DNA from 3 places in the Pseudomonas sp. LBUM1659 genome. Region 1 is predicted to be linked to each of the others. Evidence: predicted binding sites of a transcription regulator. Region 1 holds the regulator's gene; each other region holds the start of a gene.
What was found. The regulator FliA, encoded in region 1, starts transcription of late flagellar genes. The targets are predictions, from matches to a motif close to CTAAAGTTTNNNNNNNNNNNGCCGNTAA.
Positions count from the first base shown of each region.

Region 2: a site for FliA is predicted at 3,972-3,999, ahead of ACA048_RS23150 (flagellar protein MotY). Genes of this name have one in related genera too.
Region 3: a site for FliA is predicted at 3,970-3,997, ahead of flgM (flagellar biosynthesis anti-sigma factor FlgM). Genes of this name have one in related genera too.

Region 1 covers NZ_CP166797.1:4,639,870-4,645,035, forward strand. The annotation lists gene ACA048_RS21000 (chemotaxis protein CheA) at 1-818, opposite strand, end outside; gene ACA048_RS21005 (protein phosphatase CheZ) at 881-1,669, opposite strand; gene ACA048_RS21010 (chemotaxis response regulator CheY) at 1,689-2,060, opposite strand; gene fliA (RNA polymerase sigma factor FliA) at 2,228-2,968, opposite strand; gene fleN (flagellar synthesis regulator FleN) at 2,965-3,795, opposite strand; gene flhF (flagellar biosynthesis GTPase FlhF) at 3,912-5,166, opposite strand, start outside.
Region 2 covers NZ_CP166797.1:5,111,254-5,116,419, forward strand. The annotation lists gene ACA048_RS23135 (response regulator transcription factor) at 1-304, opposite strand, end outside; gene ACA048_RS23140 (hypothetical protein) at 898-1,479, shown strand; gene ACA048_RS23145 (argininosuccinate synthase) at 1,654-2,871, opposite strand; gene ACA048_RS23150 (flagellar protein MotY) at 3,001-3,906, opposite strand; gene pyrC (dihydroorotase) at 4,066-5,112, shown strand; gene rnt (ribonuclease T) at 5,109-5,166, shown strand, end outside.
Region 3 covers NZ_CP166797.1:4,803,985-4,809,150, reverse strand. The annotation lists gene ACA048_RS21780 (glutamine synthetase family protein) at 1-747, shown strand, start outside; gene ACA048_RS21775 (MFS transporter) at 817-2,184, shown strand; gene ACA048_RS21770 (flagellar brake protein) at 2,252-2,998, opposite strand; gene ACA048_RS21765 (flagella synthesis protein FlgN) at 3,091-3,558, opposite strand; gene flgM (flagellar biosynthesis anti-sigma factor FlgM) at 3,607-3,933, opposite strand; gene flgA (flagellar basal body P-ring formation chaperone FlgA) at 4,099-4,860, opposite strand; gene ACA048_RS21750 (chemotaxis protein CheV) at 4,942-5,166, shown strand, end outside.

The DNA of each region.
Region 1 (5,166 bases):
GCGGCTGTTGGCGCAGCCGGCACCGCCACCGAAGCAATGGCCGACTCCAGCGCATCCACCGCGAAGTTGCCTTTGCCGTGCAGCTGGTCGAGCAGTGCTTCAAATTCGTCGTCAGTAATGTCGGAGCTGTCGCCTGCTGCTTTCGGGGCAGCAGGTGCGGCTGGCGCAGCGACCACCGCATCGACAGCGAACTGGCCTTTACCGTGCAGCTGATCGAGCAACGACTCGAACTCGGCATCGGTGATTTCGTCGCTGGCTGCGGCATCGTTGACCGGCATTGGCGCGGTAACCGGCGCTTCGGCCTCAGCCTTGACGGCGTTGAGCGAGTCCAGCAGTTGTTCGAATTCGTTATCGGTGATGTCGTTCGATTCACTGTCAGCGGCAGGTGCTTGCGCCACTTCAGCAACCGATGCTTGTTCATCAGCTGTTTGCGGCTCGGCCAGACGGGCCAGAGCCGCCAGCAATTCAGGTGTCGCAGCCGTGACCGGGCTACGCTCGCGGACTTCGCCGAACATGCTGTTCACCGCGTCCAGCGCTTCAAGGACCACATCCATCAGTTCCGAATCAACGCGACGCTCACCCTTGCGCAGGATGTCGAACACGTTCTCGGCGATGTGGCAGCACTCCACCAGCTCGTTGAGCTGGAGGAAGCCAGCGCCCCCTTTTACAGTGTGAAAACCGCGAAAAATTGCATTGAGCAAGTCCGCATCATCCGGTCGGCTTTCCAGCTCGACCAGCTGTTCGGACAGTTGCTCTAGAATCTCGCCGGCCTCAACCAGGAAATCCTGAAGGATCTCTTCATCGGCGCCGAAGCTCATTAAGGGGGTGCTCCTGAGGTCTAAAAACCTAAAAAACCTAAAAAACCTAAAATGCTAAAACTCTAAAATCCTAGGCTGGATAACAAATCGTCCACATCGTCCTGACCGGACACAACGTCTTCTCTTTTATCGGCATGAATCTGCGGACCTTCACCCTGAGAGAGATGTTTTTGCGGATCTTTTTCAGCCAGCATCGATTCACGGTCATGTTCGATACCCGCAAAGCGGTCTACCTGGCTGGCCATGAGTACGAGCTTGAGCAGGTTGCTTTCAACTTCGGTGACCAATTGAGTCACGCGCTTGATGACCTGACCGGTGAGGTCCTGGTAATCCTGAGCCAGCAAAATGTCGTTCAGGTTGCTCGACACCCTGCGGTTGTCTTCGTTGCTGCGTGTCAGGAAACCGTCGATCCGGCGGGCCAGTTCGCGGAACTCTTCAGCGCCGACTTCGCGGCGCATGAACCGTCCCCAATCCGTGCTCAACGCCCGGGCTTCGTCAGCCAGGCTATTGACCAGCGGCGTGGCGTTTTCCACCAGGTCCATGGTGCGGTTGGCCGCGGCTTCGGTCAGCTTGACCACATATCCCAGACGCTCGGTGGCATCGGTGATCTGTGACACTTCCTCGGCTTGCGGCATGTGCGGGTCAATCTGGAAATTGACGATCGCGCTGTGCAGCTCGCGGGTGAGCTTGCCCACTTCCTGATACAGGCCGCGGTCACGGGTCTGATTGAGCTCATGGATCAATTGCACAGCATCGCCGAACCTGCCCTTTTCAAGGCTCGCGACCAGTTCGACGGCGTGTTTTTTCAGGGTCGATTCGAAATCGCCCTGGGATGATTCTTTATGCTCCATAGCTCCCCCGTGGCGCAGTTCAACCGATGCGTTCGAAAATCTTCTCGATTTTGTCTTTCAACGCCTGGGCCGTGAAGGGTTTGACCACATAGCCGTTTACACCGGCCTGGGCCGCTTCGATGATCTGCTCGCGCTTGGCTTCAGCGGTCACCATCAACACCGGCAGGTGCTTGAGTTTTTCATCGGCACGCACATGGCGCAGCAGATCGATACCGGTCATGCCAGGCATGTTCCAGTCCGTTACCAGAAAGTCGATGCTTCCGCTGTTGAGAACCGGAATGGCAGTAGTGCCATCGTCGGCCTCAACCGTGTTGGTGAACCCAAGGTCACGCAACAGGTTTTTTATGATCCGCCGCATCGTTGAGAAGTCATCAACGATGAGGATTTTCATGTTCTTGTCCAATTCGACCTCCAAGCAGACTTAAACGCGCCCAGCACCTGGACGCGCCATTTCAATCAATCCGGCAATGCATTCGATGACTGTCTGGAGCACAACAGATCGCGACCGGTGCCGTTCAAAACCACACCAGCCTCGTTCGCAGTGTCCCCACACTGCCTTCAGCGCGCTCGCCACTCCCCCAAACGCCCCCGCAAACGGGCCGCGCACTGGCTGTGTAACTGGCTGACCCGCGATTCGCTGACCCCCAGGACCTCACCGATTTCCTTGAGATTCAACTCTTCGTCGTAGTACAGCGCCAACACCAGTCGCTCACGCTCCGGCAAATTGGCAATCGCGTCCGCCAGCGCTGCCTGGAAGCGTTCATCTTCCAGATCGCGTGACGGCTCGAGATGAGCACTCGCGCCATCCTCGTGCAGCCCTTCGTGTTCGCCGTCCTGCAACAGATCGTCGAAACTGAATAAGCGGCTGCCCAGGGTGTCGTTCAAAATCCCGTAATAATCGTCGAGACTCAATTGGAGTTCGGCCGCAACCTCGTGATCTTTAGCGTCACGGCCGGTTTTAGCTTCAATAGAGCGAATTGCGTCACTGACCATGCGGGTATTTCGGTGGACCGAACGTGGTGCCCAGTCCCCCTTGCGCACTTCATCGAGCATGGCGCCGCGGATTCGTATGCCCGCGTACGTCTCGAAACTCGCGCCTTTGCTGGCGTCGTATTTGGTCGACACTTCAAGCAGGCCGATCATCCCGGCCTGGATCAGGTCTTCAACCTGGACACTGGCTGGCAGACGGGCCAGCAAGTGGTAAGCAATGCGTTTGACCAGTGGCGCGTAACGCTCGATCAGCTCGTACTGCGCGTCACGTGCCGACATCTTGTAGAGGTTATAGCCACTGGCTGTCATAGGACGGGTCCCGCGGTCTGCTGCACGAGCCGCTCGACAAAAAACTCCAGGTGCCCACGCGGGTTGGCAGGCAATGGCCAGGTATCGACTTTCTGCGCGATGGCCTTGAACGCCAGGGCGCACTTGGAACGCGGGAAGGCTTCATAAACGGCGCGTTGCTTCTGCACGGCCTTTCGCACGCTTTCGTCGTAAGGCACCGCGCCGACGTACTGCAGGGCGACGTCGAGGAAGCGATCGGTGACCTTGGTCAACTTGGCGAACAGGTTGCGACCTTCTTGCGGGCTCTGGGCCATGTTGGCCAGGACGCGGAAGCGGTTCATGCCGTAATCGCGGTTAAGCAGTTTGATCAGCGCGTAGGCGTCGGTAATCGAAGTCGGTTCGTCGCAGACCACCAGCAAGACTTCTTGCGCTGCACGAACGAAACTGACTACCGAGTCACCTATACCCGCGGCGGTGTCGATCACCAGGACGTCGAGGTTGTCGCCGATGTCGCTGAAGGCCTGGATCAGGCCGGCGTGTTGAGCCGGACTCAGGTGAACCATGCTCTGTGTGCCGGAGGCCGCCGGAACGATTCGAATACCGCCTGGGCCCTGCAACAGAACGTCGCGCAGCTCACAGCGGCCTTCGATCACGTCAGCCAGGGTCCGTTTGGGTGTCAGTCCCAGCAGGACGTCGACATTCGCCAGGCCCAGGTCAGCGTCCAACAACATGACGCGACGGCCGAGCTCGGCCAGGGCCAGTGACAAATTCACTGACACGTTAGTCTTGCCGACGCCACCTTTGCCGCCGGTCACCGCGATCACCTGTACGGGATGCATGCTGCCCATGTTATTTCTTTACCTTGTCTTGCATAGACGGAGGCCACATTACTGGCTGCGCGTTCGCTAAAGGAACAATGCATGGCAGGCCATCGATGTAGGTACAAAAACTATTCATTACTACCTTAGCCAACCTGCTTGGTCGGGCTGTGGTAAATATCAGCGAACATATCAGCCATGGCTTCTTCGCTGGGTTCTTCCTGCATTTGCACACTGACGGCGCGGCTGACCAACTGATGACGACGCGGCAGATGCAAATCATCCGGAATCCGCGGGCCATCGGTCAGATAGGCCACCGGCAACTCATGACTGATCGCCAGGCTTAACACCTCGCCCAGACTTGCCGTTTCATCCAGTTTAGTCAGGATGCAGCCAGCGAGCCCGCAACGCTTGTAACTATGATAAGCGGCCGTCAGAACCTGTTTCTGGCTGGTGGTTGCCAACACCAGATAATTTTTTGATTTGATGCCTCGTCCGGCCAGGCTTTCGAGTTGCATGCGCAGTGCCGGATCGCTGGCCTGAAGGCCCGCAGTATCAATCAACACCACGCGTTTGCGCAGCAGTGGTTCCAGCGCCTGAACCAGGGACTGCCCCGGATCGACGTGGGTCACCGACACATTGAGAATCCGCCCGAGCGTCTTGAGCTGCTCCTGGGCGCCAATGCGAAAGCTGTCCATGCTCACCAGCGCGATATTCTGCGCGCCGTACTTGAGCACGTAGCGGGCGGCGAGCTTGGCCAGGGTGGTGGTCTTGCCCATTCCGGCAGGACCGACCATGGCAATCACACCACCCTCTTCCAGTGGCTCGATTTCCGGTGTGGCGATCATCCGCGCCAAGTGCGCCAGCAACATGCGCCAAGCCTGACGAGGCTCATCAATGTCGGGAATCTTAGCCAATAAATCGCGGGACAACGGGCCGGACAGTCCAATACGTTGCAGGCGGCGCCAAAGGTTGGCCTGGGCCGGACGGCTGCCTTGCAGCTGATTCCAGGCCAGCGAGCCAAGTTGCACTTCCATCAGTTCACGCAGGCTATTGAGCTCGAAACGCATCGAGTCGAACGCACGTGGGTCAACGCCACCGGCGGCAGGTGCCGGGGCGGGTTCCACGCGACGCGGTTCGGCGTAGGTCGGTTCGATCAGCGGCTCGGCAGCGGTGAGTGGCAGGCCGGCGAACAACTGGCGATTGGTGGTCTTGTCGCCTTCGGTTTCGCCGTCGCCACGCAGGCTCAATTCGGCCTGTGCAGTCACGATGCGCGACTGGGTCTTGCGCAGCTCATCCTCGAGTTCCATGTTCGGAACACGCGGGGCCAGCGCCGACAATTTGTAATCCAGCGCAGCCGTCAACTCGACACCACCGGCAATCCGGCGATTGCCAATAATG
Region 2 (5,166 bases), 470 kb from region 1:
AGACATACCCTGCAGCCCCTGACTGCATACAACGCATGGAAAAATGCCCAGGTGCTTGTGAAGTCAAGATCAACACTTTAAGAGGCATCGCCGTCGTTGTCAGTCGCGCAATGACTTCCAGCCCATCCAGCTTCGGTATTCCAATATCCAGAATGACAATATCCGGCATAAGTTCGCGGGCCAGTTGTAATGCGTCCACGCCGTTATCTGTTTCTGCAATGACTTCGTAGCCATGGCGCTCCATTAGCATACGTACCGCAAGACGAATGACGGGGTGATCATCCACGATCAGCACTTTATTCATGGGCAAGTCCAATTTTCGCTGTTCGAATTTTTAGAGCCCGCACAATAGCCTAGTCGTTTCATCCATGGCATGCCGCCCCCCTCAGTGACCCACACCGAGAGACATTCCCTACAAACAAGAAGGATAATTCTTACAAGATTTGCACAAATACTGTGTTTCTTAAATTTTACCCGTCCATCAGCGCGCGGCTTTTTGAAATTTTTGTGTATCGATTTACATCCTAAAAAACTAAAGGGACAGGACAGTGAACGTGCAGCCCGACAAACACCGGCGATTGGGCTACGCTTAAAAATCAACCAACACATCAACCCTAAATACTCACACCTTGGAGGCGTAGCATCAACCACCAGGCCAACATAATGCTAATAGATCAACATCGAGCAACACTCCAGCATTAAAGATCAACAGAACTCTTCTTAAAACACGAACAGCAGCTATACCCGACCCACCATTAATACAGCTACTATAAGACCCACTAGAAACCCAACTAAAAGGACCCACAAAACAACAACTCAAATATAACAAAACCAAAACACACTTGAAAAACTCAAACTTACAAATCGAGAAAAGATAGTCCTTTATGAGCAAAAAACATAATGAAACCCAAATCAAAAATTACCAACCCTATGACAATCATCGCGGTATTTGCAGCACTGTCTGAAACTTCAGCTGCCATTTCGCTCCCCTTTCTCGATAATGATGAACGCAAGATTTACATCTGGTTCCTTATCAGCTTCCCCTTTTATTTGCTTTTTCTATTCTTCGCCACACTCAACTTCAACTACCGATCACTGTACGCCCCCTCTGATTTTGAGAAGGGGAAACATTTCATAAAGGTGATGGCCCACGCTGATCAATCGGAAAGTTTCGCACCGACAGACTCGACCAAGCACTGGATTGAACATCAGGTACGGTTGCCGGCATTGCTAAAGGATCTACACATCGTTGATGTACGAAGGATGAGCAAAAAAATTGAATTCAACACGCTGATCGAGAAGGTCCAGGCACCTCAGGCCCCCTCTGCACGGCTGATCGTATTTCTTACGTGTACCGATTCAGAGGCGCTACTGAAAGAAAGCGCGCTCAAGCATTCAAAGCAAACAAGGAAACGCAGCAACACAGCGTTCTGGGTCGCTTACAACGTGAGCTCACAGGGTGTGACGACTATGGCTTGATTGCCCGATAGCCGAACAGGACAGCTCTCTAAAACTCAAAGAGAGAAAGAAGCAGAAGGAATTGTACGAGTAACAAGAAGAACGTTGAAAACACAAGGCGCGACAGGAAAACTTCCCTTTTCAGAATTGTGGCCTTGTCACCGACAAGGCCACAGCTCTATTACTTCAACGGGCTCAGAACAGCTTCCGGCCTTTGTTCGCAGCAATGCGCATACGCAAGGCGTTGAGCTTGATGAAGCCCGCCGCGTCGGCCTGGTTGTAAGCGCCGCCATCTTCTTCGAAGGTTGCGATGTTGGCATCGAACAACGATTCGTCAGACTTGCGACCCGTAACGATCACATTGCCCTTGTACAGCTTCAGGCGAACCACACCGTTCACGTGGGCCTGGGACGCGTCGATCATTTGTTGCAGCATCAGTCGCTCAGGGCTCCACCAGTAACCGGTGTAGATCAGGCTGGCGTATTTGGGCATCAGCTCGTCTTTGAGGTGAGCCACTTCGCGGTCCAGCGTGATCGATTCGATCGCACGGTGAGCGCGCAGCATGATGGTGCCGCCTGGGGTTTCGTAGCAGCCACGGGACTTCATGCCCACGTAACGGTTCTCGACGATGTCGAGACGACCGATACCGTGTGCACCACCGATACGGTTCAGGGTCGCCAGCACGGTGGCCGGTGTCATTTCGACGCCGTCCAGTGCCACGATGTCGCCGTTACGGTAGGTCAGCTCCAGGTATTGCGGTTTGTCGGGAGCGTTCTCCGGGGAGACGGTCCATTTCCACATGTCTTCTTCGTGCTCGGTCCAGGTGTCTTCCAGCACACCGCCTTCATAGGAGATGTGCAGCAGGTTGGCATCCATCGAGTACGGGGATTTTTTCTTGCCGTGACGCTCGATCGGGATGTTGTGCTTTTCAGCGTAATCCATCAGCTTTTCACGGGACAACAGGTCCCATTCGCGCCACGGAGCGATCACTTTCACACCTGGCTTCAAGGCATATGCGCCCAGTTCGAAACGAACCTGGTCGTTGCCCTTGCCGGTGGCGCCGTGGGAAATGGCGTCAGCGCCGGTCTCGTTGGCGATTTCAATCAGGCGTTTGGCGATCAACGGACGAGCGATGGAAGTACCCAACAGGTACTCGCCTTCGTAAACGGTGTTGGCGCGGAACATCGGGTAAACGAAATCACGCACGAATTCTTCGCGCAAGTCGTCGATGTAGATCTCTTTGACGCCCATGGCCTGCGCCTTGGCGCGCGCAGGTTCGACCTCTTCGCCCTGACCCAGGTCAGCAGTGAACGTCACCACTTCACAGTTATAAGTATCCTGCAGCCACTTGAGGATCACCGAAGTGTCCAGGCCGCCGGAATACGCCAGAACGACCTTGTTTACGTCCGCCATGCCATCACTCCACGGGATTCTACGGAAAGCCGGGAAGTCTACCGCTCAAACGCGGTAATTTACAGAGGCGCGACAGCTTAAGACGACGAAGCGACAGAATCTGTCGAGAGCGCGACGATGACCGGCGAGTCAGGAAGTTGCCGAAGTACCGCCCGTAGCGATTTGCGGCGCGACTTGCTCGGTCGGCGCCACACGCTCCAGTCGCACCGCAACCCGACGATTTTTCGCGCGATTGCCAGCGTTGGTGTTCGGCGCCACCGGGTAGCGCTCACCATGGAAGCGCATAGTGATCTGCGATTCCTGAATGCCGTTGGCTTTGAAATAATCCATCACCGCCAAGGCGCGGCGGCGTGACAGCTCACGGTTGGTCAGGCGATTGCCACTGTTGTCGGAGTGCCCGTCGAGTTCGATGTGATTGACCGACGGATCAGCCTTCATGAACTCAAGCATCACCTGCAACTGCGCCTTGGCCTGGGGGCTCAGGTCGATACTTTCGCCCGGGAAGCCGATTTCGGACTTTTTAACCTGTTCGAAATTTTTCGGCAGTAGTTTCGCCACGCAACTCTGATAGTCGCTGAACGCCTTGTTGAACTTGACCGGCAACAGACGCACTTCCGAGACACGGCCATCGCCGGAAGTATGCCGGATCACCGGGCTGCGGCCATCGATCAATCCGCTGATCAAGCGCCCGGCCTGAGCTTGCGAGCTATTGAACAGCACATTGCCGCCGCCGATTCTGACGGATCCCAGGTTGATATCACCCCGTCCCGGCTGCCACGGTGCAGCGGCCGCCAGCAACGTCGCCGAACCACCACCGATCATTGAGTTGTAAGCATTCAAACGAAACGTCGCCTGCTCGCCGGCACGGCGCACGAATTCGCCCGAGCCGAAATCGGTGACCGGTTGAGTCAGGCGGCATTCGAACTTGTCACCCTCGACCGTCCACTCAATGTTCTCCAGAGGTGTCTGGAAAGTCAGCGCCATTGCAGGAAGGCTGGCAAACACACTGAGCAAGGCTAAATAACGCTGGCGCACGGGAGGCTCCACTGGCTTCTACGACAAAAAGACCGACACACGCATGTTTACGGCATACCTCGTTCATATCGGTACGTTCCTGCAAAACTTGATAGCGAGTGCCTGCAAGTGTCTTTTCCGGTAGCATTCCCCTGAGTTTGACCCGCCTGGAATCCCCTCATGTCCGACCGCCTGACCCTGCTGCGTCCCGACGACTGGCACATTCATCTTCGCGATGGTGCCGTGTTGACCAATACCGTTGCGGATGTCGCGCGCACCTTTGGTCGCGCCATCATCATGCCCAACCTGGTACCTCCGGTGCGTAACGCCGCTGAAGCCGACGGCTATCGCCAGCGGATTCTCGCTGCACGCCCGGCCGGCAGTCGCTTCGAACCGTTGATGGTGCTGTACCTGACCGACCGTACCCAGCCTGAAGAAATTCGCGAGGCCAAGGCCAGCGGTTTCGTGTACGCCGCCAAGCTGTACCCGGCCGGCGCGACCACCAACTCGGATTCTGGCGTCACCAGCATCGACAAAATCTTCCCTGCGCTTGAGGCCATGGCCGACGTCGGGATGCCTTTGCTGGTTCACGGTGAAGTCACCCGTGGCGATGTCGACGTGTTCGACCGCGAAAAAATCTTCATCGATGAGCACATGCGTCGAGTGGTCGAGCGTTTCCCGACGCTCAAAGTGGTGTTCGAACACATCACCACCGCCGATGCCGTGCAGTTCGTCAACGAGGCTTCGGCCAACGTCGGCGCGACCATCACTGCGCATCACCTGCTGTACAACCGCAACCATATGCTGGTGGGCGGGATTCGGCCGCACTTCTATTGCCTGCCGATTCTCAAGCGCAATACGCACCAGGAAGCCCTGCTCGACGCCGCCACCAGCGGCAGCGAAAAGTTCTTCCTGGGCACCGACTCGGCTCCCCACGCCCAGCACGCCAAAGAAGCGGCATGTGGCTGCGCCGGTTGCTACACCGCGTATGCGGCCATCGAGATGTACGCCGAAGCGTTCGAACAACGCAACGCGCTGGACAAGCTCGAAGCCTTCGCCAGCCTCAACGGTCCACGCTTCTACGGCCTGCCAGCGAACACCGACAGCATTACCCTGGTCCGCGATGAGTGGACCGCCCCAACCAGCCTGCCATTTGGCGAGCTGACCGTTATCCCGCTGCGCGCCGGTGAAAAACTGCGCTGGCGCCTGCTGGAGGAACACGCGTGAGTGAAGACCATTTCGACGACGAACAGGACGGTCAAGGCGGCGGAGGCGGTCCTC
Region 3 (5,166 bases), 160 kb from region 1:
GAAATGGGGGTGAGCCAGTTCGAGATCAACCTGCTGCACGGTGATCCGCTGCTGTTGGCTGACCAGACGTTGTTGTTCAAACATTTGCTCAAGGAAGTCGCGCTCAATCACGGCTTGAACGTGGTCTGCATGGCCAAGCCGCTGGCGCACACGCCGGGCAGCTCGATGCATATTCACCAAAGCATTGTCGACAGCGCCACCGGGCGTAACGTGTTCAGCGACGAAGCCGGTCAGCCGACTGCCATCTTCCGTCACTTCATCGGCGGTCAGCAGTCCGGCATGGCCGACCTCACTGCGTTGTTCGCACCGAACGTGAACTCTTATCAGCGCTTGTGCCATCCGTATGCGTCACCGAATAATGCCTGCTGGTCCCACGACAATCGTGCCGCCGGGTTGCGCATTCCGGCCAGTTCACCGGTCGCTCGTCGGGTCGAGAACCGTTTGCCGGGGGCTGACGCCAATCCGTACCTGGCCATCGCGGCCAGTCTTGCCGCCGGGTTGTACGGCATTGAAAACCAGCTGGAGCCCAGTGAGGCGATTCAGGGCGAGTTCGAGGTGCCGGATATTCTTTCGTTGCCGTGTACCTTGCATGCGGCTCTTGAGCGTCTGAAACGTAGCCAATTGGCGAAGGAACTGTTTGGCAATGAGTTCATCGAAGGCTACGTCGCTTCGAAGTCCATGGAACTGACCAGCTTCTTTGATGAAATTACTCCCTGGGAGCGGCGTGTTTTAGCAACCCAGGCCTGACGCTTCGTCGTCTTCAGTCTATTGTTTCGGTAGTCTGATCTTCACTGCAAGGAGCCGCTCGGAACGCCGATGCGCCAAATCTGGAAATCCTTTCGAGCGCTGTATTTCGCCTCGCTGATGATGTTGATCGGCTCGGGCCTGTTAAGCACGTATCTGGCCCTGCGCCTGGCTGCCGATGACGTCGACAGCTTGTGGGTCGGTGCGTTGATGGCGGCCAACTATTTCGGCCTGGTACTGGGCGGCAAGATCGGTCACCGACTGATTGCCAGGGTCGGGCATATTCGTGCGTATGCCGCGTGTGCCGGGATCGTCGGCGCGGCGGTATTGGGCCATGGGTTGACTGACTGGCTGCCGGCCTGGCTGTTCCTGCGGGTGATTGTCGGCCTGGGCATGATGTGCCAGTACATGGTCATCGAGAGCTGGCTCAACGAACAAGCCGATGCCCACATGCGCGGCAAGGTATTTAGCGGCTACATGATCGCGTCTTATCTGGGGTTGGTACTGGGTCAGCTGATACTGGTCATGCACCCCGGCCTGGGCCTGGAACTGCTGATGCTGGTCGCCTTGTGCTTCGCCCTGTGCCTGGTGCCGGTGGCACTCACTCGACGAATTCACCCGGCGGCGTTGCACCCGGCCCCAATGGAGCCGCGCTTTTTCATCAAACGCGTGCCGCAGTCGTTGAGTACGGTGTTGGGGGCAGGGTTGATCGTGGGTTCGTTCTATGGTCTGGCGCCGTTGTATGCGTCCCAGCAGGGGTTGTCCAACGAACAGGTCGGCCTGTTCATGGGTAGCTGTATTTTTGCCGGCCTTTTGGTGCAGTGGCCGTTAGGGTGGCTGTCTGACCGCTATGACCGGGCACTATTGATCCGCTGTTTTGCCTTCAGCCTGGCGCTGGCCGCGTTGCCGCTGGCGATCTTGCAGACGGTGCCGATTGAGGTGTTGTTCATCTCCGGGTTCCTGTGTTCGCTGGTGCAGTTCTGCCTGTATCCGTTGGCGGTAGCATTCTCCAATGACCACGTCGAAGGCGATCGTCGGGTCTCGCTGACGGCGATGCTGCTGGTGACTTACGGTGTCGGCGCCAGCATCGGGCCACTGGTCGCAGGGGTGCTGATGAAGCTGTTCGGCAGCCACATGCTCTATGCATTTTTCAGTTTCTTCGCGCTGGTGCTGGTGTGGCGGATCCGCCCGAAAGCGGTCACCAATCTGCATCAGGTCGACGATGCGCCGCTGCATCACGTGGCCATGCCGGACAGCATGTCGAGTTCGCCGCTGGTGGCGTGCCTTGACCCGCGTGTCGATGAGCAGGTCGTGCAGGAGCAGATGCACAGCCCGCCCCATCCGGAGTCGGATTCAGAGCCGGATCCGGAAGCAGATCCGACGCCACCGGAAGATCCGGACTCGGGACGCGAACAAAGTTTTACTGAAGCCAGACCCTGACTTTTGGTGCATAAAAAAACGGGCAGTCACCGCAAGGGACTGCCCGTTTTTTTGTTGACGCGTCGTATCAGAAGTCGTCTTTGTCGAAGCGCCGTGCTTCACGCTGAAGCTGGTACACGAAGCGCTCGACCTGACGCTGCACCATCCCGCTCATGTTGTGAAAGCGGATACCGGCGAAGGTGGTGGAGATCTTTTCTTCGAAGTGCAGGTAACGCAATTCCGCTGGTGTGGTCATGCTACCGAAGGGCAGGGAGGCAACGAAGCGGTCGTAGACCTGACCCAATTGCAGTTTGCCAGTGATGTCACCGTCAAAGCGCAGCTTGCAGCCGGTGGCGGAAATATCCAGCAGCTTGCCGCTGATCGGCGATTTGAGCTTTTCACCGCCCAGTTCGACATCGACCAACTGCGCCAGCTTCAATGCCGCCCGGAAGGCGTTGCGGCGCTGGTGGTAAACCACTTCGTCGGGGAGTTTGCCGCGATAGCAGCGCGTGTTGTCGGATTCGTCAATGCTCAGTGGACCGTTGCTTTCCCAGGCGATGCGCACGCCCTCATGGAAGCCTTCGACCCGAAACGATTCGCCCGCCAGCAGATAGCGTTCGCCATCGCGGGGCACCATTTCGTCCAGGGCGATCATGTCGGCGTCACGATCAACGTCTACCAGGTAGCTCTGGAAACGCTGGTTGCGCTCATGGAACGTAATGATCAGCGGGTCATGACTCTCTTGTAGCTGCCGAAGGTTGCCAGCGATCTCCATTGGCGTGGAAAGCACCTTGGGTGGCTGTGGAGCATCTTCCGCGTTTAAGGCATTGGACACGGTTCATCATTCTCCGGACAAAATATGTTTGCGCATTGCCAGTATATTGCCAGCATGTGGCGCGCCTAGATAGAGCGAACTCATCGACAGGTTCAAGCCTGACTGAGCGGGCGTGGCTTTGCTAACTTGGAGGTTGATCCGCGGGCATCGTAAAGCGCGGGTGGTTCGCCGCCGGTGAGAATCTTCAGCTGATTGGCCGTGGCGGCCTGCTGAATCAGGATCGACTGACCATTATTGACATTGATTGTCTGGCACTGAGTCAGCAGGGCTGTCAGCGCGTCGCTCTGTTCCAGCAGCGGCTCACCGACGCTTGATTGGCTGGCGAGTTGCTCCAGGCCCTGGCGATTGGTGGGCAGGTTGAGGCTGGCGAGGATTTCGCTGCGTTTGCGGCCATGCTGTTCGAGCAGAATGATCATTGCCTGTTTGCGCGCCAGAATGTCTTCGAGCAGTGGCATGTCGCGACCATGCAAGGCGAGGGACTCGGTTTGCAGCAATTCCAGCAAGTGTTGCGCTGGAGCAAAGTCGTCGATGATCAGTTGCAGTAAATTAGTGTCGTGCATGGCTGGCCTTGGGTTTTAAGCGTCCAAAAGCCTGGCGCAGGCCGTGGCCTAGCGCTGGGCTTCGAAGTTGAGCAGTTTGCTGGCTACACGGTTGCTGTCGACTTTATAGCTGCCATCGGCAATCGCTGCTTTCAACTCGGCCACGCGGGCGTTGTCGACGGCAGGCTGATCGCGCAGCTTGTCAGTGACCTTCTGCAACTGCTGAGCCTCATTGCTGAGGTGTACCGATTCCCCGCTTTTGGCGGTACTGGTCTGTTCGGCCGGGGTATTCAGCGGCGCGGATTTGCCGGCTTCGGCAGTGTCCTTGTTGGCGCTGGTACGCGTATTGCCGGTCAGTGACGAGGAACTGTTCAAACGGCTGAAATCGATGACCATGTTAAAAAACCTCTGGGAATTTGGACGCTTGCCATGTTTTCGGCTCTCCCTGCAAAAACTTTAGGCCCATTTATCAATGAGCGTGCATGAGCCAGCGCATTTCCTGCGTGCGGCACAGTTTAGAGAACAGGCACGGTCAGCGCCATATTTCACCCGCAGAGATCCCTACATGGCCACTTCCACCTGGCCCGGCGCGATGACCTGCGCCTTGATGACCCGTTGGGAGTTGAGGTTTTTCACCCGAATCTGTTCACGCAAGCCGCCATTCGACAGGGCTTCGCCCGGCATGCGCACGCTGAGCGTACCACTGCGGGCGGTAATCACCACCTGGTCGCCCTTGGTGATGACTTCGGCCTGTTCGAGATGGACCTGTGTCAGGACCTGATCGGTGACCGTTGGTCGGGTCAGTTTCTGTCCGATCGCCTGATCCGTGGAGGTGAAATAACCCTGGCTGATCAGGCTGATGTCTCGTTCGCGCAGCACCACGTCACCCGGCTCGATAAAGCCGGCTCGCTTGAGCGGCCGAGTGGTGGTGACGACGTCGCGAAACAGGCGGACTTGAGCGGGTACGAAGACAGTCCAGGGCGCGGTGCTGTCGCAACGGACCTTGACCGTGACCCGCCCAATCGGGGTCGCCGGACTCTCTAAAGTGGCTGTCAATTCCTTGTCGCACAAGGGCATGCGCAGACGCGGATCGAGCTGATTGACCTGAATCTCATAGCGACCTTCGGTTTGGCTGGTCGCCAAATAGTCTTCGACTGTGAACTCAAGAAAGCCCTGAGTGACGCCGATAAGCATGTCAGGCAAGGTAACTGCGTCAGCAAGGGCAGGGCTGCCAGCGTTGAACAGGCAGACGGCCGATATCGCGCAAAGCCATTGGCGAGCGATTGATGTCAGGCGTCGAAAAAATGTCGGTTCTGTGTTCATAAGCGTTAAAAAGCAAGCGCCGTGCCGTTTTGTGATGACAGCGCGTCGCAACACACTCAAGCGTTGTGTAGGAGTCGGTGCATGGCTGGTGTAATGGATGCGGTAAACCAGCGCACGCAACTGGTAGGGCAGAATCGCCTTGAGCTGTTGTTGTTCCGTCTCGACGGCCAGCAGCTTTATGGGATCAACGTGTTCAAGGTTCGGGAAGTGCTGCAATGCCCCAAACTCACGCTGATGCCCAAATCCAGTCCTGTCGTGTGCGGTGTGGCAAGTATCCGGGGGGCGACCATTCCGATTCTTGATCTG